Regions from separate parts of the Kitasatospora sp. NPDC048715 genome, predicted to be linked through region 1. Evidence: riboswitches for the same ligand, from Rfam matches in the RefSeq annotation. Region 1 holds a riboswitch; each other region holds the start of a gene.
What was found. A riboswitch is a leader RNA that binds a small molecule or an ion and turns the genes downstream of it on or off. The one in region 1 is predicted to bind cobalamin.
Positions count from the first base shown of each region.

Region 2: linked by a shared signal. The riboswitch ahead of ACGFSC_RS06520 (prenyltransferase/squalene oxidase repeat-containing protein) and the one ahead of ACGFSC_RS24550 (CoA-acylating methylmalonate-semialdehyde dehydrogenase) in region 1 are both predicted to bind cobalamin.
Region 3: linked by a shared signal. The riboswitch ahead of ACGFSC_RS06505 (prenyltransferase/squalene oxidase repeat-containing protein) and the one ahead of ACGFSC_RS24550 (CoA-acylating methylmalonate-semialdehyde dehydrogenase) in region 1 are both predicted to bind cobalamin.

Region 1 is NZ_JBICVH010000013.1:206,114-214,215, forward strand. It holds gene ACGFSC_RS24545 (acyl-CoA dehydrogenase family protein) at 1-989, opposite strand, end outside; gene ACGFSC_RS24550 (CoA-acylating methylmalonate-semialdehyde dehydrogenase) at 986-2,485, opposite strand; cobalamin riboswitch at 2,695-2,885, opposite strand; gene ACGFSC_RS24555 (hypothetical protein) at 3,191-3,391, opposite strand; gene ACGFSC_RS24560 (SRPBCC domain-containing protein) at 3,399-4,142, opposite strand; gene ACGFSC_RS24565 (cytochrome P450) at 4,172-5,437, opposite strand; gene ACGFSC_RS24570 (MbtH family protein) at 5,449-5,664, opposite strand; gene ACGFSC_RS24575 (non-ribosomal peptide synthase/polyketide synthase) at 5,668-8,102, opposite strand, start outside.
Region 2 is NZ_JBICVH010000002.1:638,353-646,454, forward strand. It holds gene ACGFSC_RS06515 (hypothetical protein) at 1-758, opposite strand, end outside; cobalamin riboswitch at 957-1,034, opposite strand; cobalamin riboswitch at 1,118-1,259, shown strand; gene ACGFSC_RS06520 (prenyltransferase/squalene oxidase repeat-containing protein) at 1,440-4,340, shown strand; gene ACGFSC_RS06525 (hypothetical protein) at 4,409-5,446, shown strand; gene ACGFSC_RS06530 (CbiQ family ECF transporter T component) at 5,457-6,647, shown strand; gene ACGFSC_RS06535 (ATP-binding cassette domain-containing protein) at 6,652-8,102, shown strand, end outside.
Region 3 is NZ_JBICVH010000002.1:632,265-637,976, reverse strand. It holds gene ACGFSC_RS06515 (hypothetical protein) at 1-231, shown strand, start outside; gene ACGFSC_RS06510 (flagellar hook-length control protein FliK) at 417-896, opposite strand; gene ACGFSC_RS06505 (prenyltransferase/squalene oxidase repeat-containing protein) at 926-2,002, opposite strand; cobalamin riboswitch at 2,099-2,220, opposite strand; gene ACGFSC_RS06500 (MBL fold metallo-hydrolase) at 2,410-3,798, opposite strand; gene ACGFSC_RS06495 (rhodanese-like domain-containing protein) at 4,142-4,546, shown strand; gene ACGFSC_RS06490 (sulfite exporter TauE/SafE family protein) at 4,543-5,292, shown strand; gene ACGFSC_RS06485 (rhodanese-like domain-containing protein) at 5,442-5,712, shown strand, end outside.

The DNA.
Region 1 (8,102 bases):
TCGAAGCCGGTGTCGGTGGCGTACCGCTTGGCCATCGCGCACAGCTCCGGCGCCCGGGGATCGACCCGGTCCAGCGCGGCGGCGGCCCGCCAGAGCAGCGACCTTGCCGCCTCCAGCTCGGTGGCCATGTCGGCGAGCCGGAACTGCAGCGCCTGGGCGTGCAGCAGCCGGGCGCCGAAGGCCTCCCGGTCGGCCAGGTAACGGGTGGCGCGTTCCAGAGCGTCCTGCGCGCCGCCGAGCGAGCAGGCGGCGATGCCGAGCCGGCCACCGTTCAGCCCGTTCATGGCGATCCGGAAGCCCTCGCCCTCGCCGCCGAGCAGGCGGTCGGCGGGCAGCCGGACGCCGTCCAGTACGACCTGGCGGGTGGGCTGGGCGTTCCAGCCCATCTTCTTCTCGTTCGGACCGAAGGAGACCCCCGCGTCGTCCCGTTCGACGACGAACGCGGAGACCCCGGCGGCGCCCGGGCCGCCGGTGCGGGCCATCACCACGTACACCCGGGCTGTGCCCGCGCCGGAGATGAACTGCTTGACGCCGTCGAGGATCCAGTGGTCTCCGTCGCGTCGGGCCCGGGTGGTCAGCGCCGCGGCGTCCGAACCCGCGCCGGGCTCGGTGAGGCAGTAACTGGCGGGCGTCGCCATGGCGCTGAGCCCCGGCAGCCACCGGGCTCGCTGGGCGTCGTCGCCGTAGCGGTCGATCATCCAGGCGACCATGTTGTGGATGGACAGGTAGGCGGCGATCGACGGGCAGCCGGTGGCCAGGGCCTCGAAGACGAGCACGCCGTCGACCCGGGTGAGCCCGGAGCCGCCCGCGTCCTCACGGACGTAGACGCCGGCCAGGCCGACCTCGGCCGCTTTGCGCAGCACGTCCACCGGGAAGTGCTTGGTCTGGTCCCACTCGACCGCGTTCGGAGCGAGGTGCTCGCGGGCGAAGGCCAGCGTGGTCTCCGCGATGGTGAGCTGGTCCTCGGTGAGGTCGTGCACGGCGCTCATCCCATCGTCGGCATGGTGAAGCTCGCGCCCTCCTTGACCCCGGAGGGCCAGCGCGAGGTGACGGTGCGGGTGCGGGTGTAGAAGCGGATCGAGTCCGGCCCGTGCTGGTTGAGGTCGCCGAAGGCGGAGCGCTTCCAGCCGCCGAAGGTGTGGTAGGCGATCGGCACCGGGATCGGCACGTTGACGCCGACCATGCCGGTGTTCACCCGGCGGGCGAAGTCCCGGGCGGTGTCGCCGTCCCGGGTGTAGATGGCCACGCCGTTGCCGAACTCGTGCTCGCTGGGCAGCCGCAGCGCCTCCTCGTAGTCGGCGGCGCGGACCACGGTGAGCACCGGGCCGAAGATCTCCTCGCGGTAGACGCGCATGTCCGGGGTCACCCGGTCGAACAGCGAGGCGCCGAGGAAGAAGCCCTGCTCGTGCCCGTCAAGGCGGAACTCCCGCCCGTCGACGACGAGTTCGGCGCCCTCCCGGACCCCGACGTCCAGATGGCCGCGCACCCGCTCCAGCGCGTCGGCGCCGACCAGCGGGCCGAAGTCGGACGCCGGGTCGTCCGAGCGGCCGACCTTCAGCGCGGCGATCCGCTCGACCAGCTTGGCCACCAGCGCGTCCGCGGTCTCCTCCCCCACCGGGACGGCCACCGAGATCGCCATGCAGCGCTCCCCGGCCGAACCGTAGCCGGCGCCGATCAGCGCGTCGGCGGCCTGGTCGAGGTCGGCGTCCGGCATCACGATCATGTGGTTCTTCGCGCCGCCGAAGCACTGCGCCCGCTTGCCGTGGGCGGCGGCCGTCGCGTAGACGTACTGGGCGATCGGGGTGGAGCCGACGAAGCCGACGGCCCGCACCCGCTCATCCTCCAGCAGGGTGTCCACCGCCTCCTTTCCGCCGTTGACCACGTTGAGCACGCCCGGCGGCAGCCCGGCCTCCAGGAACAGCTCGGCGAGCCGCAGCGGCACCGACGGGTCCCGCTCGGAGGGCTTGAGCACGAAGGCGTTCCCGCAGGCCAGCGCGGGCGCGGCCTTCCACAGCGGGATCATCGCCGGGAAGTTGAACGGCGTGATGCCGGCGACCACGCCGAGCGGCTGGCGCATCGAGTAGACGTCGATGCCGGTGCCGGCGTTGTCGGTGAACTCGCCCTTCAACAGGTGCGGGATCCCGGCGGCGAACTCCACGACCTCCAGGCCGCGTTGGAGATCGCCGTGGGCGTCGGCCACTGTCTTGCCGTGCTCGGCGGAGAGCAGCCGGGCCAGCTCCTCCTTCTCCTGCTCGACCAGCTGCAGGAAGCGCAGCAGCACCCGCGCCCGCCGCTGCGGGTTCCAGGCCGCCCACTCGGGCTGGGCCTGGGCGGCGTCGGCGATCACCGCCTCGACCTCGGCCCGGTCGGCCAGCGGCACCCGGGCCTGCACCCGGCCGGTGTTGGGGTCGAAGACGTCGCCGTAGCGGCCGGACGTCCCGGCGACGCGCTTGCCGCCGACGAAGTGGGTCAGTTCGCGGACCATCGGTTCCTTCTCTCGTCACAGGTGGGGAGAGGAGGAATGGAGAGCACACCGCCCACGCCGCGGGGCTCGGGCGTACGGTGGTACGCCGACGCCTCGCGACAGGCGGTGATTGACGAACCGTCAGAGCAGGTTGGCCCCGGCGGTCGGCAGCACGGCAGCGGAACGGGAACAGCGGCCCGGAGTCATGCGTGTCGTCTCCATCCTCGTGGAAAACACGGATCACCCGCGGCCGGTATCCTGACTCCCGGATCCACGCCCGCCCCTGGCCTTCCCGGCTGGCTGCCAGTGGCCGTCACATGCGAGGACGAACTCCCCGGTCACAGTGGCGGGACCGTGCCGGACTCACACCGGCTTCCCTGACACCGCGGACCTGCCGTCGACCATATAGTTGGACGTCCTAGTAAGTCCAGAGAGCCGGGCCGACGGCACCCACGAAATCCCACCTCGCCCCATCGGATCCGTTCCGGCCCGAGGTCCCGCCCTCCCGCCGAGACCGTCAGGCCCTCGCTCCCGGTGTGCGACGCCGCTCACGGCTCAGCGACATCACAGGCCGCAGGGCACACCCGCGCGGGAATCGTCCCGATGAAAAGCAGCCGAGAACTCGAAGGCTGCGGAGTGCCCGTCTCGCGGTCATCAGCGACGGGGCCGGTGCCGTCCGGGAGCGGCGGCTTCCGGACGGCACCGGCCCCGTGGGGGCCAGGAGGGCTACCAGCGGCGGCGCGACGGCGGTGGGTTGAGCTTGGCGGCGAGGGCCGAGAGGAAGGTGGGGAGCTTGTCGACCATGGCCTTGGGGACCGGGGTGGTCTGGACGCCGCCCCGCTGGACGTCCTCGACGAGGAGGGTGTAGGTGCCGTTCTCCTCGACGAGTTCGGCGGCGAAGAGCAGGGTTCGGGTTGAGGTTTCCATCGGGGTCCTAGGCTTGGGTGTCGTTGAGCCAGGCGGTCCACGCCGCGGTGGCCCGCTGCTCGTCGGCGTCCTCGGCGAACAGGTGGTGGCCCAGCCAGATCGGCACGTTCCAGGTGCTGCCGTTGAAGAACCGGTAGAGCGCGTCCGGGCCGCGCAGGCCGACGAACTCGGGGCTGAGCCAGTCCACGACCACCTCCTCCGGGCCTCCGTCCCTGCCGGGGACGAGAAGTGGGAAGCGGTCGCCGACGGCCGCGTCGTCGGCGAGGCCGAGGCGGCGGCGCAGGGCGGCGAAGTCGGCCGGGTCGGCGGTGGGTTCGGGGCGCTGGGCCCTGGCGTAGACGGCGGGGCGGCCGGCGAAGTGGCGCAGGTACTCGGCGAGGCCGTGCTGGTAGAAGTCGACGTGCTTCTCGGCCGCGTCCGACTTCCTGTCCCAGACCTCGTCCCAGACGCCCTTGTGCACCCAGTGGATTCCCATCCGCAGGTGACTCGTTCCGCCGTCCACCGGCTCGATCCAGTAGCTGAGCGTGTTGGAGAACTCGTCGCCGAGGGCCGCCCGGACGGCGAAGTGCCGCGGCGGCTCCCACGCCACGACGGTGGAGTCGCCCCGGGTGGCCTTTCCGCCGACGCGCGGCTCGATCTCCATCGGGTACAGCCAGCCGAGGTTGCCCGCGCCGGTGGCGACCGCGGCCCAGACCTGTTCCGGCGTGGCGGGCAGGTCCTGTTCCCGGCGGACCTCGAACTCTCGGGCCATGGGCGGTACTCCTTCGTCGTCGTTCATGGTCAGTGGGTGAGCGGCAGAGCGCACAGCCGCCGTTGCAGCGGGTTGGGCCGCCAGTCCAGCGCCGCCTCGTCGGCCATCCGCAGTTCGGGCAGCCGGCGCACCAGCGTGCCGATCGCCACCTCCGCCTGGAGCTTGGCCAGCGGGCCGCCGAGGCAGAAGTGCGGCCCGTGGCCGAAGCTCAGGTGCCGGTTGCCGGGGCGGGTCAGGTCGAGCCGGTCGGGGGCCTCGAAGCGCTCGGGATCGCGGTTGGTCGCACCGAGGAACAGGTACACCAGCTCACCCTCCCGCAGTGTCCGTCCGCCGATCTCCAGGTCCTCCGCGACGACCCGGACGATCGCCTGGGTCACCGTGTCGTAGCGGGCGAGTTCCTCGACGGCGCCCCGGATCAGCGTCGGGTCCGCGCGCAGCCGGGCCAGTTGGTCCGGGTGGCGCAGCAGGGCGAGGACGCCGTTGCCGATCAGGTGGGTGGTGGTCTCGTCGCCGGCGGTGATCAGGACGAAGCAGGTGGACAGCAGTTCGGAGTCGGTGAGCCGGTCGTCCTGAGCCTGGGTGGCGACCAGGGCGCTGATCAGGTCGTCGCCCGGGTCCGCCCGGCGCAGGCGGACGAGCCGGGCGAGGTACTCCTCGTACTGCCCGATCGCCTCCTCGGACTTGTCGATGTCCTCGCCCAGCCGGCCGAAGCGGCGGAACCAGGTCTTGACCTGCGGCCGGTCCTCGTCCGGAATGCCGAAGAGCTCGCAGACGACGGACATCGGCAGCGGGGCTGCGACCGCCTCGATCAGGTCCATGGTCGGCCCCGCCGCGACGGCCTCGTCGATGAGCCGGTCGACGATGCGCTGGACGCCGTCGCGCAGGGCTTCGACGCGCCGGGCGGTGAAGGCCCGGTTGGCCAGCTTGCGCAGCCGGGCGTGGTCCGGCGGGTCGGTGTTGGTCATCACCCGGCCGAGCCGGTCGGTGAGCCGGCTGAAGGCCTTCATGTCGCCGCCGAGCGCACCGTAGGCGCGGGTCATCCGGTCGCGGTCGTTGGACAGCCGCAGGTCGCTCAGGGCCGCCTCGACGTCGGCGTACCGGGTGAGGTACCAGATGCCCTGGGCGCTGCGGTGGACGGGGCTCTCGCGCCGCATGCGGGCGTAGAACGGGTACGGGTCCCGCCGGGCCTCGGGGGTGAGCAGGTCCGCGGCGAAGTCGTGGGGCGGGACGAGGGCGTGGGGCGGGGCGAGGCCCGCCGCGGGGCGGGCCTCGTCCGTGGTGTCGGTCGGGTTCACTGCGGGCCGCACTACCGCTGGGTGTCCATGGCGTCGGCGAGGCTCCTGGGCCGCATGTCGGTCCAGGACTTCTCGACGTACTCCAGGCAGGCGGCGTTGGTGTCGGGGCCGTGGACGACGGTCCAGCCGTCGGGGACGTCCGCGAACTGCGGCCAGAGCGAGTGCTGGTTCTCGTCGTTGACGAGCACGAGGAAGGTGCCGTCCTGGTCGTCGAAGGGGTTGGTCATGGGTCAGTCCTCCTGGTGGGAAAGGGTGGTGGTGCCGTCGGTGTCGCCGACGGCCTCGGTGATCCTGGCGGCCAGGACCGGTCCGATCTGGGCCAGTGAGCCGGCTTGGGTCATCCGGTCGTGCCGGGTGGTGATCCGGTGCGATTCGATCCGGCCGGTGACGTACGCGCGCCAGGTCTCGGGCCCGGCGTTGTCCTCGGCCCGGTCGATCGTGGAGTTGAAGAGCAGCAGGTCTCCGTCGAAGCCGCCGGGGACGAAGTCGACCGCCAGCTTCGCGTTGTTGATCATGATCTCGACGATCACCTCGACCTGTCGCTCGTTCAGGCCGGCCAGCGCGCTGCCCCGCCGGTTGAGGACCTCGGCGACCTCGGCATAGGTGATCTCCCGGGCGCCCAGCTCGTCCGGGTCGACGTCGAGCACACCGACGAGCACGTCGCGCACGGTGGGCACCGGAGCGACCTCGAACTTCACGTCCTTCACCGGGTAGGCGTCGAGGACCGCCAGCAGCGCGGTCCGTTCGCCGCGCGACTGCAGCTCGCAGGCGAGCGCGTGGGCGATCAGCCCGCCCGCGGACCAGCCGAGGAGCAGGTACGGGCCCTCCGGCTGGATCTTCTGGATCTGGTCGGCGTAGTCGGCCGCCATCTCCTCGTAGGAGGTCGGCAGGGGTTCGGGCCTGCCGAGGCCGCGCGCCTGGATCGCGTAGACCGGGTGCTGCGGGCCGAGGTGGTTCAGCAGTCCGCTGTACGACCAGCTGATGCCGCCGCCGGGGTGGATGCAGAACAGCGGCGTCCCCGTCCCGGTCGAACGCAGCGGCAGCACCACGTCCAACGCGTCGTCGGGATCGTCCATGAGCAGGCGCTCGGTGAGCCCGGCCACGGTCGGTGCCTCGAACAGCATCCGCAGACCCAGCTCCAGGCCGAGGGTCTCGCGAACGCGGGAGGCCAGGCGGGCGGCCAGCAGCGAGTGCCCGCCCAGGTCGAAGAAGTTGTCGTCGATGCCCACCTGCTCCCGGCCGAGGACCTCGGCGAAGAGGCCGCACAGCAACTGCTCCTGCGGCGTCCGTGGGCCGCGCCCGGCGCCCGAGGCCCCGTACTCGGGGGCGGGCAGGGCGGCCCGGTCGAGCTTGCCGTTGGCGGTCAGCGGCAGCGCGTCCACGGTGACGAACGCCGCCGGCACCATGTAGTCGGGCAGGTCGCGGCGCAGCCGGCCGGACAGCTCGCCCGCCTCGGGCGCGCCTTCGGGGCCGGGCACCAGGTAGGCGACCAGCCGCTTGTCGCCCGGCCGGTCCTCCCGGGCGACGACGGCGGCCTGGGCGACGCCCGGGCAGCCCGCGAGGACCGCCTCGATCTCTCCGGGCTCGATCCGCAGGCCGCGCAGCTTGACCTGGTGGTCGGCGCGTCCGGCGAAGTCCAGCGTGCCGTCGGCCCGCCACGACGCGAGGTCGCCGGTGCGGTACATCCGGCTCCCGTCCGGCCCGTACGGGTCGGCGGTGAAGCGCTCCGCCGTCAGGCCGGCCCGCCCGAGGTAGCCGCGGGCCACGCCCGTCCCCGCGAGGTACAGCTCGCCGACCATGCCGGTCGGCACCGGGCGCAGCCTGTCGTCGAGCACGTAGGTGCGCATGTTCGCCATCGGCCGGCCGATCGGAACGGTCGCGGCGTGTTCGGGGAGGTCGCCCACCGGGTGCCAGGTGGCCAGGGTGGTGGCCTCGGTGGGCCCGTAACCATTCACCACCTCGATGCCGGGGCAGGCCTCCCGCACCCGGGCGACGGCGGCCGGGGAGACCACGTCGCCGCCGGTCCACACCTCGCGCACCCCGGCGAGCAGGCCCGGGCGCTCCTCCGCGACCAGGCGGAACAGTCCGGCCGTGAGCCACAGTCCGGTCACCCCGTGCGAGGTGATCGTGTGCTGGAGCAGGTCGAGGTCGAGCTGCTCCGGCGGTGCGACCACGACCCGGCCGCCGTTGAGCAGCGGAACCCACAGCTCGTAGGTGGAGAGGTCGAAGGCCGTCGGGGAGTGCATCAGCACCCGCTCGTGTCCGCCGCCCCGCCATTCGGGGGTGAGCGCGAGGCCCACCACGTCACGGTGGGTGACGGCCACGCCCTTCGGCCGACCGGTCGAACCGGAGGTGTACATGATGTACGCCAACTGCCCTGGCGAACAGGGGACTTCGACGTCGGAAGGATCAGCGGTCCCGGACCGCACCAGCGCGGTGAGCACCTCCCGGGTGAGCACCAGGGCGGCCCCGCTCTCCCGCAGGATCAGGTCGATCCTGGAGGAGGGGAAGCGCGAGTCCAGCGGCACGTAGGCGCCGCCGGCCTTGACGATCGCCAGGATCGCCACGACCAGCTCCGCCGAGCGGTCCAGCATGACCGCGACCGGCGTCTCCGGCCGTACGCCCTGGCGGATCAGCGCCCGTGCCAGGCGGTTGGCCCGCAGAT
Region 2 (8,102 bases), on a different contig from region 1:
ACGCCGAACATGGCGTTGAAGGCGCCGGAGGAGGCGAGCTTGCCCTTGAGGAAGTTCTTCGCGGCCACGATCGCGGCGTCGGTGCCCGGGACGCCGCCGACACACAGGGAGGCCATGGCGGCACCGGTCATGTCGATGTCGCTGCCCTGGGCGAGCGCGGTCGGGTCGCCGGCGGCCTTGCTGTAGTTCCAGCCGCCGTCGTTGTGCTGGTTGGCGCGCACGGTCGCGACCGAGGCGTTCAGCAGGGACTGCGGGACGCGTTGTCCGCCGCTCCGGGTCTTGGCGCCGCCGAGGGCGAGCAGGCCGAAGACGGTCCCGTTGAAGTTCGCGGACGGGCCGTAGTAGCCGGGTTCGGCGGTCTGCCAGTAGGCGGCGAGGTCGGCCACGAGGTTGCGGCCCGGGCCGATCCGCGCGGGGTCGATGCCGGCCGCGTAGGAGTTGAGGATGCCACGCTCGTAGTCGGTGACGACCGGCGAGGTGCTCGGCCAACTGCTCGCGGCGAGCTGGTTGCGGTAGACCAGGCGCGCGTTCTTGCTCGTGTCACCGCCAGGGGCGACATCGGCCGCGGCGGTGCCGGCGGCGGCGAGCGCGCTGAAGGCCCACTCGTTGGAGAGCCCGCCGCCGGTGACGTAACTGCCGTCGGCGGCCTGGAGGGACTTGAGGTACGTGACGCCGGTGGTCCTGGAGGTGGCTATCTGGCTCGGCGAGGCGGTGGCGTGCGCAGGGACGGCCGACATCAGGAGGGCGCAGGCGGCCATCGAGACGGTCGCCGCGGAAGCGAGGCGTGAGGAGACGAAGCGCGAGTGCGCGGGAACGGACACGGAACGGGCTCCTTGGGGTGACGGGCGCGCCGGTCCTGCCCCGGGACCCCAGCGCTCGTCCGAGAGCGCGGTGGTACGGGGCGGCGGCCGCCCGGATCGCGTGGGCGGGCTGGTGCTGGTGCTGCACGACCGCGCGGGCATTCGGGCTCGGGGCCGGTGCAACCACCGCCCCACACCGCTGCGCGTCAGCTCCGGATTCGCACCGGATTCCCCCGCTCGGCCACCGCGGACGTTACCGCACCCGTGAACGGATCTACGAGGTGGCGAAAGTGACATGACGACTCGTTGACGACGACTCCGAGCACATGGTGTGATGAACCGCTTTTTAGTCCTCGGCAGTCAGGGGAAGCCGGTCCGATTCCGGCGCTGACCCGCAACCGTAGACCCGCCCGCAAGGGCCGGTGAGCCGGAATGCCTGCGCCGGGGCCTTGTTCATGAGTACATGCGTCGTCGTGGACTACGACGCGGTCGCGACGGCGCCCCGTGCCGGGGAGAGCCGTCGGCTGCGCCGTGGGACCCCGACGACCGATCGGGGAGTCGCCGGTGAGGGTCAGCAGCAGTCCTACGCGTCACAGAAGCAGAGAACTGGGCTCGCTTCTGATCACCACGGCCGTCGCAGTGGCCGCGGGAGGAACCGTCCTGCTGGGCCACCCCGGCTCCGCGGCAGCCGATCCGATCGAGCAGTGCACGGCGACGACGGGCGCGATCGTCGCCGTCGACTTCAGCCACTGGGGCGGCGGGGTCGTCCGGGGCTGTGACGCCCACCCGACGACGGGGATGAACCTGCTGCACAACGCGGGATTCACCACGACCGGCACCGAGCACGACGGGCCCGCCTTCATCTGCCGACTCGGCACCGGGACCTTCAACGGCGGTGTCCAGTACCCGACTCCGGCCGAGGAGCCGTGCGTCAACACCCCGCAGGCCACCGCGTACTGGTCGTACTGGATCGCCGCACCCGGCCAACAGACCTGGTCCTACAGCCGGTTCGGCGCCGGCACGCAGCAGCCCAAGCCCGGCGAGGTCGAGGCCTGGGTGTACGGCGGCACCGACATCGGGGGCACCAGCGGGGCGCCGGACTTCACCCCGGACTCGGTCCGCGCGAAGAACGGTGGCTCCTCGGCGTCCCCTTCGCCTTCCTCGTCCCCCTCCGCGAGCGCCTCGCCGTCCGCCACGTCCCCGGGGACGCCGAGCCCCACCGGCACGCCGTCCCCCATCGGTGATCCGGCCGCCGCGGCCGCCTGGCTGGCCGGTCAGCTCGTCGGCGGCGACCACATGGAGAACTGGGCCGCCCCGGGGCCGGACTACCCCCGGACCGCCCTCACCGCCGTCGCACTCGCCGCCGCCGGAACGCAGGACCCGGCACTGCGCAAGGTGGTCGGCTTCCTCGCCGACCACATCGATGCCTTCCTGTACCCCGACGGCCCCGCCGGCGCACCCGACACCAGAGCCGCCGCCCTGCTGGCCCTCGTCGCCGAGAGCACCGGCCGCGACCCCCGCACCTTCGGCGGGCGGGACCCGCTTGCCGCGCTCACCGACCACGTCTGCACGGCAGCCGGGGAGAACGGGAAGTGCACCGCCGCCGGGGACTTCCTCGGCGCGGCCTCGCCCTGGGTCCAGTCCCTCGGGGTCATCGCGCTCCAGCGCGCCGGCATCACCCCACCCGCCCCGGCACTCGCCCGGTTCACGGTCCTCCAGTGCGACGACGGCGGCATGGCCGGCTCGATGATCGTCGCGGGTGACCACTGCGAGTCCGACCCGCTCACCACCGCGATCGCCGTCCTCGCCCTGCGCACGGCCCCCGGCTACGAGGCGGCCGCCGAGAAGGCCGCCGACCGGCTCGCGGCGAGCCAGCAGCCCGACGGCTCCCTCCTTCCCTACGCCGGCGCCCCCGGCGACACCACCAGCACCGCGAGCGCCGCCCAGGCCTTCCGGGCCACCGGCCAGGGCGCCCGACAGGCCGCCGCCACCGCCTGGCTCGCCGCCCGGCAGGGCAAGGACGGCGGCTTCGGCCCCGACGAGTCGACCACCGACCCGGACGCCGCCGCCACCGAACAGGCCATCCTGGCCCTGACCGACACCGACCTCACCAGCGTCCGGCACAACCCGGACGGCGCCACCACCCCGCCGACCACGCCGACCACGCCGACCACCACGCCCCCGACCACGCCCGCCGGGAGGAAGCCCGACGCCGCGAAGGGGAGCGCCTACCTCACCGACCCGGCCCGGCTGATCGACGGTCACTACTACGAGGGGTTCCCGGCCTTCGCCGACTTCGGCCTGACCATCGACGGCGCCTACGCCCTGGCCGCCACCGGCACCGACGACGCCGCGCTGCGCCGGATCGTCGACTTCCTGGACCAGCAGGGCAAGGACGCGAGCGAGCGCACCGTCAACGACTGGACGGCCATCGGCACCGAGTACGCCGGCGGCGGGTCCATCGGCAAGGAGGCGCTGCTCGCCGAGGTCGTGGGCCGCGACCCGCGCGCCTTCGGCGGCCACGACCTGATCGCCGCCCTCGCCGCGCTGGTGTGCACCAAGGCCGACGCGGACACCGGCTGCGCCGCCCCCGGCAACTACGTCTACGCGACCTCGGTGTTCTCCCAGGCGCTCGCCGTCATGGCCCAGCTCCGGGCCGGCGACGCCGCCGGCGCAGCCCCTGCGATCGCCTACCTGAAGGGCCTGCAGCACCCGGACGGCTCCTGGCCGAGCCTGATCCCGGCCACCGGCGACTCGGATGTGGACAGTACGGCGATGGCCGTCATGGCCCTGGCCCTGGTTCCGGGCGACGAGGCGGCGCAGGCGGTCGACAGGGGGACCACCTGGCTGGCCGCGCGGCAGCTTCCCGACGGCGGATTCCCCGGCGCGGCCGGAGACTCCACCAACTCGGCCGCGCTCGCGATCCAGGGCATGACGCTCCGTCGGTCGATCCACGGTGCGCAGATCGCCAAGGCGCTCGACTTCCTCGCCGGGCAGCAGAACGGCGACGGCGGGTTCAACGTCGCCTCGGGCGGCCAGCAGGGCTCGGACGTCCGTGCCTCCACACAGGTGCTCGGCGGGGCCACGGGGATCTCCTTCGGCACGCTGAGCCGCAACCTCGGAGGTACGCCGACGCCGACTCCCACGGGGACGCCGACCGGCACGCCCACGGGGACTCCCACGGGGACACCGACCGGCACGCCCACGGGCACCGCGACCGCGACCGGTACGCCGACCCCGACGGGCACCGGCACGCGGACCGCGACGACGTCCCCGACCTCCGTCGCGCCCGGTCCCGGTGACGGCTCGACCACCCGTCCGTCCGACGCCCCGCTCGCCGGTGGCCCGGTCGGCGGTGGTGTTCCCATCAGTGCCGGTGCCGGTGCCGGTGCCGGGCGGTCCGGTACCGGCGGCCTTGCGGCCACGGGGAGCGAAGCACTCGCACTGACGGGGGCCGCCGGTCTGCTGACCGTGCTCGGCGCCGCGGCCGTCCTGGCCGCCCGCCGTCGCACCGCCTCGGGCCCGGGGCGTCACCGGTGATCCGGCGCTTCGGCCGGCTGCCGGGCGCAGCCGCCACGACGCTGGCCGTCGCGTTCGGGGGTGTTGCCGTGGGCACCGCCCCGGCGTCCGCGGCGCCGTTGCCGATGGACCAGTGCACCACCACCTCCGGTGTCGTGCTCGCCGTGGACTTCAGCAAGTGGGGCGGTCCGCTGCTGCGCTCCTGCGGCACCACTCCCACCACCGGCTACACCCTGCTCAACCAGGGCGGCTGGAAGACCACCGGCACCGGCCACGACGGCCCGGCCTTCATCTGCCGGATCGGCTACAGCGGGTTCCAGGGCGGCAAGCAGTACCCGACCCCGGACCAGGAGAAGTGCGTCCTGACGCCCCCGGCCACCGCCTACTGGTCGTACTGGCACGCCGACCCGGGCCAGAACACCTGGTCGTACAGCCAGCTCGGCGCGATGCTCTACCAGCCGAAGCCGGGCAGCGTCGACCTGTGGATCTTCGGCGGCACCGACATCGAGGGCACCGAGGGCCGCCCGACCTTCTCGCCCGACAGTGTCCGGGCGCACGACTCCAGCCCCGGTGGGCAGCCGGCCGACCCGGGCCAGGGCACCGCGGGCGGCTCCGGCGGTGCCTCGGGCGGTTCCGGCAGCGGGTCGACGAGTGGCGGTGCCGGGACGACCGGCGGCAGCGGTTCCGGCAGCGGCTCCGGCGGGTCCACCGGCACGACCGGTGGCTCCGGGACCGGTCGGGCCCCGGCTCCCACCAAGCCCCCGGCGGGCGGAGCCCGTCCGCCCGCGCCCGGCACGCCCCCCGGCACGGCCGGCACCCCCGAGGACGGCATCACCCCGCCGGGTGCGCCCGAGTCGACGCCGGTACCCGCGACACCGGTACCGGTCGAGCCGCTCACCGCGCTGCCCACGGACACGCCGAGCGACCGGCCGACGGAGCAGCCCGCCGTGGCCGCGCCGACGCCCGCCCCCGCCGTACCCGGCGGAGTGGTGAACGCCGACCCGGTGGCCGACGCCCCGCACGACTCCGGCTCGATGGTCCCCGCCGTGGTCGGGGTCGTCCTCGTCGTGGTGCTCGGGGCGGCCACCGTGATCGCGGCGCGGCTGCGCCGCCGACGGGCCGAGTGATCCGGTGACCATGCTCGACAAGGCCGTCGCCGGCTCTTCCCCGCAGTCCGTCCCCGGGCGGGCGGCGGGGAGCGGGCGCGCCCCGCGGAACCTGCACCCGCTGGCCTGGTGGGCCTGGGCGCTCGCCCTGGCGACGGCGGCCAGCCGCACCACCAACCCGCTGCTGCTCCTGCTCGTCCTCGCCGTGCTCGGCTATGTGGTGACGGCCCGCCGCAGCGAAGCCCCGTGGGCGCGCGGCTTCGGCTACTACCTGTGGGTGGCCCTGACCGTGGTGGCGATCCGGGTGGTCTTCCGCTGCGTCTTCGCCACCGGCATCACCCCGCACGACCACCTGCTCTTCTCCCTGCCGCACATCCCCACCCCCGCCTGGTACGCGGGCATCCGGATCGGCGGCCCGGTCTCCCTGGAGGCCACGGTCTCGGCGGCCTTCGACGGGCTGCGGCTGGCCTGCCTGATCTGCTGCATCGGGGCGGCCAACACCCTGGCCAACCCCAAGCGGGCGCTGCGGGTCCTGCCGGGTGCGCTGTACGAGTTGGGCGTCGCCGTGACGGTGTCGCTGAGCGTCGCGCCGCAGCTGGTGCAGAGCGTCCAACGCGTCGCCCGGGCCCGGCGGTTGCGCGCCGGGCAACGCAAGGGCGTTCGCGCCCTGCGCGGCATCGTGGTGCCGGTCCTGGAGGATGCGCTGGAGCGCTCGCTCAGCCTGGCCGCCGCCATGGACTCGCGCGGCTACGGGCGCTCCGGCACGGCCTCGCGCCGCTCCCGCCGGCTCACCGGCGCGCTGATGCTGCTCGGCATGTGCGGCCTGTGCGCCGGAGTGTACGGGCTGCTGGACGGCACGGCGCCCGCCGCACTGGGCCTGCCGGCCTTCCTGGCGGGCGCCGTGCTGTGCGTGGCCGGCCTGCTGCTCGGCGGGCGGCGCGTCCGGCGCACCACCTACCGCCCGGACCGCTGGCGGGCCGCCGAGTGGGCGGTCGCCGGGTGCGGGGTGACCGCCGCCGTACTGCTGTTCGCCACCGTCGGCTACGACGCCACCGACCTGAACCCCTCGCTCTACCCGCTGACCTGGCCGGCCCTGCCGCTCGTCCCGGTCCTCGCCCTGCTGCTGGCGGGCGCCGCGGGGATCGTCTCCCCACCGCCGGGCCGAACACCCGCAGCCTCCGCCCGACTCCCACCAGGACCGACCGCTCGCACACCGAGGTGACCACGTGATCCGATTCGACCAGGTCGGCGTGGTGTACGACGGCGCGACGACGCCCGTCCTGCGCGACGTCGACCTCCACATCCCGGAGGGCGAGCTCTGCCTGGTGGTCGGCCGCACCGGCGCCGGCAAGTCCACTCTGCTCGGCGCCGTCAACGGCCTCGTGCCGCACTTCACCGGCGGCACCCTGCGCGGGCGCGTAACCGTGGACGGCCGCGACACCGCCCACCACCCGCCACGTGAACTCGCCGACGTGGTCGGCGTGGTCGGGCAGGATCCACTGGCCGGCTTCACCACCGACACGGTGGAGGAGGAACTGGCCTACGTCATGGAGCAGTTGGCGATCCCGCCGGAGGTCATGCGCAAGCGCGTCGAGGAGACCCTCGACCTGCTCGGCCTGGCCGAGCTGCGCCACCGCGCCCTGCACGAGCTCTCCGGCGGGCAGCAGCAGCGTGTCGCCATCGGCTCCGTCCTCACCGCACACCCCCGGGTGCTGGTGCTGGACGAGCCGACCTCCGCCCTGGACCCGACGGCCGCCGAGGAGGTGCTGGCCGCGATCACCCGGCTGGTGCACGACCTCGGCGTGACCGTCCTGTTGGCCGAGCACCGGCTGGAGCGGGTGGTCCAGTACGCCGACCGGGTCGCCTACCTGCCCGGTGACGGGACGGTCGTGCACGGGCCGCCGGCGGAGGTCTTCCGGGACACCGCGATCGCGCCGCCCGTGGTCGACCTCGGCCGGCTCGCGGGCTGGCAGCCGTTGCCGCTGTCCGTCCGGGACGCCCGCCGCGCCGCCGTGTCCCTGCGCGAGCGGCTCACCGACGTGCCCGTTCCTCCGCCGCGCCGGGCAGCGGTGGCGGGGGAACGGGTGCTGGACGCCCGGGGGGTGGTCGTCCGGTACGGTCCGGTGGCCGCCGTCCGGGACGTCGACCTGGCGCTGCGCGCGGGCGAGGTCACCGCGCTGATGGGCCGCAACGGCTCCGGCAAGTCCTCGCTGCTGTGGGCCCTGCAGGGCTCCGGGCCCCGCCAGCGCGGCAGTGTGGAGGTCACCGGCACGGCGGGCGGGAAGGCCGAGGACCCCAAGCGCCTGCCCGCGGCCCGGGCCCGGCAGCTGGTCGGACTCGTCCCGCAGACCCCCACCGACCTGCTCTACCTGGAAACGGTCGCCCAGGAACTCGCCCAGAGCGACCTCGAAGCCGACCGCGGGGGCGGGCCGACCGCACGGCGGATCCTCGACCGCCTCGCCCCCGGGATCCCGGACGACACCCACCCCCGGGACCTCTCCGAGGGCCAGAAGCTGGCCCTGGTGCTGGCGATCCAACTGTCCGCCGCACCGACGGTGGTGCTGCTGGACGAGCCCACCCGGGGCCTGGACTACCAGGCGAAGGAGGCGCTCACCGGCATCGTGGACGCCCTCGCCACCGAGGGGCGCGCCGTCGTGGTGTCGACCCACGACGTCGA
Region 3 (5,712 bases), on a different contig from region 1:
ACCACGACCCTCGGCGACGTCCTCGACGCGGCGGCCACCGCCACTCCGAGCGGCTGCGTCACCTCCGTCACCCCGTCCACCGGCGGCGGCACCGTCACCGCGCTCAACGGCACCGCGAACAGCGGCTCCTCCACCTGGCAGGTCGGCCTGGACGGCGCCACCGCCACCGCCGCCACCCGGGCCGCCACCGTCCACCTCGGCGACACCGTCTCGCTGAGCTACGGCAGCTGATCCACCGACAGGGCGAAGCCGCGGCGGCAGTCCCGCGGCGGCCGTGCGTGCTCGGCTGCGGCGGTCGGCAGCGTACTGCTGCACGACCACCTCGTCCGGCGCCGGCGGTCACCTCACGCCCGACCCCTGTGCCCCGGCCTCCCTCGTCGGGGAGGCCGGGGCGTCGACGTGTACGGGCAGGCGGGTCAGGGAGCGGTGATGCCGGGTTGGGCGCCGGCGCCGAAGGACCAGCCCTCGACGTCGCCGGGGGCCGGGTTGTAGCTGCCCGCGCCGAGGCCGCTGTACGACCAGGGGCCGCCGTGCTGGGCGTGCCAGTACGACCAGTAGGCGCTGCCGGTGGGGTTGGTGCAGGTTGTCGGCAGGCTGTTGACGGTGCAGACGAAACCCGGGAAGCGCGGGTGGAAGGCGTAGCTGAATCCGGCGCCGGTCAGCGCGGCCAGGCCGCTGGCCGGGTCGCCGAGCGCGCAGCCGGTCTGGATGCCGCCGCCGACAGCGGCGAAGTCGACCACGACCGTGACGCCGGTGGTCCCGCCGCAAGCGGCGGCCCGAGCCTGCGGGGCCTGGACGGCGGAGACGCCGAGCAGACCGGCGGTGAGGGCGGCGGCCGCGGCGATCGAGCCGAGCGTACGGCGGACCGGGCGCGCCGGAGTGAGGGTGTCGCTCATCGGTGAACTCCTCCTGGTGTCGGGCGTGTTCAGTACGCGGCCGGGGCCGGGCAGGCCAGGGTGGGCGCGTCCGGGCGGGCCCCGGCCGCGGAGAGCGTGGCGAGCGGGGTGCCGGCGAGGCCGAGGACGGCCTGTGCGGTGGCCCGGGCGCCGTTGCCCGCGTTGAAGCCGGAGGCGTCGTAGGCGACCGCACCGCGCACGGCAGGGTCGGCCGAGCAGCCCTGCTGGAACTTCACCAGCCGGCTCCAGCCCTTGAGGCCGGCGCCGAAGCGCCCGCCGGCCAGCAGCGCCTGGGTGGCGAGGCCGGTGGTGTTGGCGTTGGACGTGGTCGCCCCGGCGGCCGCGAACCCGCCGTCGGCGTTCTGGTGCGCGGCCAGCCAGCCGAGGCCCGCGTTCGCCTTGGCGGTGCGGCCGGTGGCGGCGAGGGCCTGGACGGCGAGCGCGGTGGCGTCCGGGTCGCCGGTGCAGGTCGCCTGGCCGAAGGAGACGGGGAAGCCGCCGTCCGCGCACTGGCTGTTGGCGAGGTAGTCCACGGCCGCCGCCGGGGCGTCACCGGGCGTGCGGTGCAGGGCGATCAGGGCCAGCGACTGGCCGAAGGCGTTGCTGTAGTCGCCCCACTGGGAGCGGTCCGAGAAGCGGCCCTCGGCGGTCTGGAGCGAGCGCAGCCGGGCCGGCAGATCGACGCCACCGAAGGACGCCGCGTTCCCGCCGCGCACCTCGACGGCGAGCAGCAGCTTGGCCGTCGCGCCCGCGTAGGCCTCGGTGGTGCCGTCGCCGAGGTAGCCGCCGATGACCTCGGGCTTCGCCAGCCAGGCGGTGGCCTTCGCGGCGGCCTCGTCGGAGCCGTGCGAGGCCGCGAAGGCCAGCACGGCGTCGATGGTCAGGCCCTGGTCGGGGTAGGCGGTGCCGTTGAACACGGACTCGAAGTGGTCACCGTCGACGAGCTGCCGGGCCAGCCAACCGCCGGCGGCGGCGTCGGGACGGACCGTCGGCGACGAGGTCGCGGCGGCGGGAGCGGCATGGGCGGTGGCCGCCGCCGGGAACAGGGTGGCGAGGGCGAGGACGGGTATCGCGAGCGGGCCTAGGGAGCGGCGAACGGCGGGCATGGGCTGCCTTTCCGGGCCCGCGCGCAGGGGCCCGGAAGGCGTCGGCGAGCGCCGAGGGGCCAGCGGGCTCCGGCCCGCAGACCACGACGGGAGGAGGGGTGACACACCTCCGCCGACGGGTACTCGGGCTCGCCGCCGACGCGGGGTCGGCGGCCTACCGTTGCGGGTCAGCGCCGGATTCGAACCGGACTTCCCCCATCGGCGGAGTCACAACATGACGGCCCATCATGGCGATGCCCCGAACAGCGGGTCAAGAGACCCCGGGCCCGAATCCCCCGTTGAACAGTGGCCTCGTCATCACCGAGCCGAGGCCGACGAGGCCGACGAGGCCGGCCAGGCCGACGACCTGATCACCACCGACGACGGGGCCGTCCGGTTCGCAGTGAGGCTCGCCCTTGGTCCAGGCCTCATGACGCTTGAGCGGGGTGGGTAAGGGTGTGCCAGGCGCTGTAGCCGCCGAGGAGGTCGGAGACCTCGGCGTGACCGTGGTGGCGCAGCAGGCTGGCGGCGATGGAGGAGCGGTGGCCGCTGGCGCAGTGGACGACGAGGGGGCGGTCGGTGGGGATCTCGTCGAGGCGGCCCGGGAGTTCGGTCAGGGGGATGTGCAGGGATCCTTCGATGGAGCCGGTTTCGCGCTCACCGCAGGTGCGCACGTCCAGGACGGTGGGGGGCTGCGCGTCGGTGAGGGCGGTACGGAGCTGGTCGGCGGTGAGGCGGCCGGCGGGGGCGACCTCGTCGGCGAGGGCGGGCAGGGCGTTGCCGGGGTTGCGCAGGTAACCGGCGATGCGGTCGAAGCCGATGCGGGCGAGGCGGGTGACGACCTCGCCCTCGCGGTCCTGCGGGGCGATGATCGCGATGCTGCTGTCGGGGGTGAGGACGGTGCCGGCCTGTTCGGCGAAGCGGCCGTCGACGGGGACGTTGATGGCGCCGCGGATGTGTCCCGCGCCGAAGTCCTGGGGGCTGCGGGCGTCGAGGACGACGGCGCCCGCGTTACGGGCCTCCTTGAAGCCCTCGGGGCACAGCGGGCGGGCTGCGTTCGCGGGATCGAGCAGCGGGCGGTCCTGCCGGTTGAGGGCGGCGTCGTGGCCGAAGTAGGCGGGGGCGGTGGACTGGCCGGCGGTGACGATGCGGACGAAGGTGTCCTGGTCCATGGGCCGGCAGGCGTAGTTGGTCAGTCGCTGCGCCCCGATGGTGGACTGGCGGTCGGCGGAGAGGTTCTTGCCGCAGGCCGAGCCGGCACCGTGGGCGGGGAAGACGAGGGTCTCGTCGGGCAGAGCGAGCAGCTTGCGGTGGACGCTGTCGTAGAGCATCGCGCCGAGTTCGGCGGCGGTGACGCCGGCCGAGGCGAGCAGGTCGGGGCGGCCGACATCGCCGATGAACAGCGCGTCGCCGGTGAGCACACCGTACGGGACGGTGTCGTCGGGCTGCTCGAAGACCAGGATGCTGATCGACTCGGGCGTGTGGCCGGGGGTTTCGAGGACCTGGACGGTGACGTCGCCGAGTTCGATCCGCTCACCGTCGGTGAGCTTGCGGATGGGGTACTCGGTCTCGGCGCGGTGACCGTAGCCGATCCAGGCGCCGGTGCGGGCGGCGAGTTCGAGGTGGCCGGCCAGGAAGTCGGCGTGGAAGTGGGTGTTGATGACGCCGACGACGGTCAGGCCACGCGACATGGCGTCGGCGAGGTACTCGTCGACGTCCCGGCGGGGGTCGACGATCACGGCCCGGCCGGTGCGTTCGTCGGCGATCAGGTAGGAGGCCTGGGAGAGGCAGTCGAGGTAGTACTGGCTGAAGATCACGGGGTTGTCTCCTCCGGGTCGGGCCTCGGCCTTCTCCTGGTCGGCGAAGCCGGATTCCTGGGCGCCACAGCGCCATCGTGATACCCCCCTCGGTATATTTGCGAGCATACGGCTTCGGGAGCCGATACGGGCGGGGGTATGTCCGAACGATTTCGATAATACCCCCGGGGGTACTATGGTGAAGCCATCGAGGGGGCCGGCCACCGCCGCCGAGCCGATACGGGCGGGGCCGAGGACGCACCGGCCACGCCGCCGTACCGGGCCACCGGGCCCGTACGGACGCCCGCGCCGCCCCCGACCTGCCGGACCACTGCGGTCCGGTCTGCACCACTGGAGACACCGCATGCCTTTGCTGCCGCGCGCCCACGGGTCCGCTCCCCACGAACACCGCGCCCACGGACACCGCACCCCCGGGCGGACCACCCCCGCCGAGGCCCACGAGCTCGCCCGCACCGGCGCCGCCGTGCTGCTCGACGTCCGGGAGGCCGCCGAGTACGCCGCCGGGCACGCCCCCGGCGCGCTGCACCAGCCGCTGATCGGCCTGGTCGCCGGTGTCCCGCTGCCGCCCGCGGCGGCCGGCCGGACCGTGCTGGCGATCTGCCGCTCCGGCCACCGCTCCCAGCGCGCCGCGGAGTTGCTCGCCCAGCGCGGCGTCGAGGTGCTGAACGTGGCCGGCGGCATGAACGCCTGGGCCCTGTCCGGGCTCCCGGTCACCACGCCCGACGGAAGCGCCGGGCACGTGATATGACCACGCTGCTCCTGGCACTCGCCGCCGGCGCGGTGGTCGGGCTCGCCCTGGGCGGGCTGGGCGGCGGCGGCAGCATGCTCGCCGTACCCGCCCTGGTCTACCTGCTGGGCTTCAGCCCGGCGCTGGCCACGACGGCCAGCCTGGTGATCGTCGCCGCGACCTCCCTGACCGGCCTGATCGCCCACGCCCGGGCGGGCCGGGTCCGCTGGCGCACCGGCGCCCTGTTCGCCGCCGCCGGACTGCCCCTCGCCGCGGCCGCCGGGGCGCTGTCCGCCCACCTGCCGGGCGCGCTGCTGACCGGCGCCTTCGCGGTACTGGCGGCGCTCGCGGCCTTCCGGATGCTGAGGCCGCCCAAGGCCGAGGCGCAGGAACGTTCCGCCGCAGGACTCGGCCGCTCCACGGCCGCGGGCGCCGGACTCGGCGCCGTCACCGGACTGCTCGGCGTCGGCGGCGGCTTCCTCGCCGTACCGGCCCTGGTCTCGGTGCTCGCCTTCACCATGGCCGAGGCGGTCGGCACCAGCCTGCTGGTCATCACCGCCAACTCGCTCGCCGCCCTGCTGCCCCGCCTGGGCGCGACCGGCGCGATCGACTGGGCCGTGGCCGCCCCCTTCACCGGAGCCGCGATCCTCGGCGCCTGGGACGGCAAACGGCTGGCCGACAAGCTCAGCGGGCGCACCCTGCGGAAGGCCTTCGCCGTCGCCCTGCTCGCCGTCGCCGCGCTGATGCTGATCACCACGCTCGCCTGATTCACCACGCCGGGCCGATCAGCACGCCGGCCTGATTCAGCACGCTGCGCCGATCAGCACGCCGGGCCGACCACCGCGACGGGCCGACGCCCAGCCCCCGACCCCCCAACCCCCAGCCACACCCCCTTCCGGAGAGGACCCCACCCCCCATGACCACGCCGCTGACCGTCGAGCAGCTCCAGCCCCGCCTCGGGCAGCTCACCCTCATCGACGTCCGCTCCCCCGGCGAGTACGCCGCGGGCCACATCCCCGGCGCCCTCAACGTCCCGCTCGACCAGCTGGACCGCGCCCTGCCCACGCTGCGCGAGGCCGCCGCGCACGGCGAGATCGCCGTCGTCTGCGCCGCCGGGCCGCGCGCCGACAACGCGTGCCGCCAGCTGTCCGACGCCGGCATCCCGACCCTCACCCTGACCGGCGGCA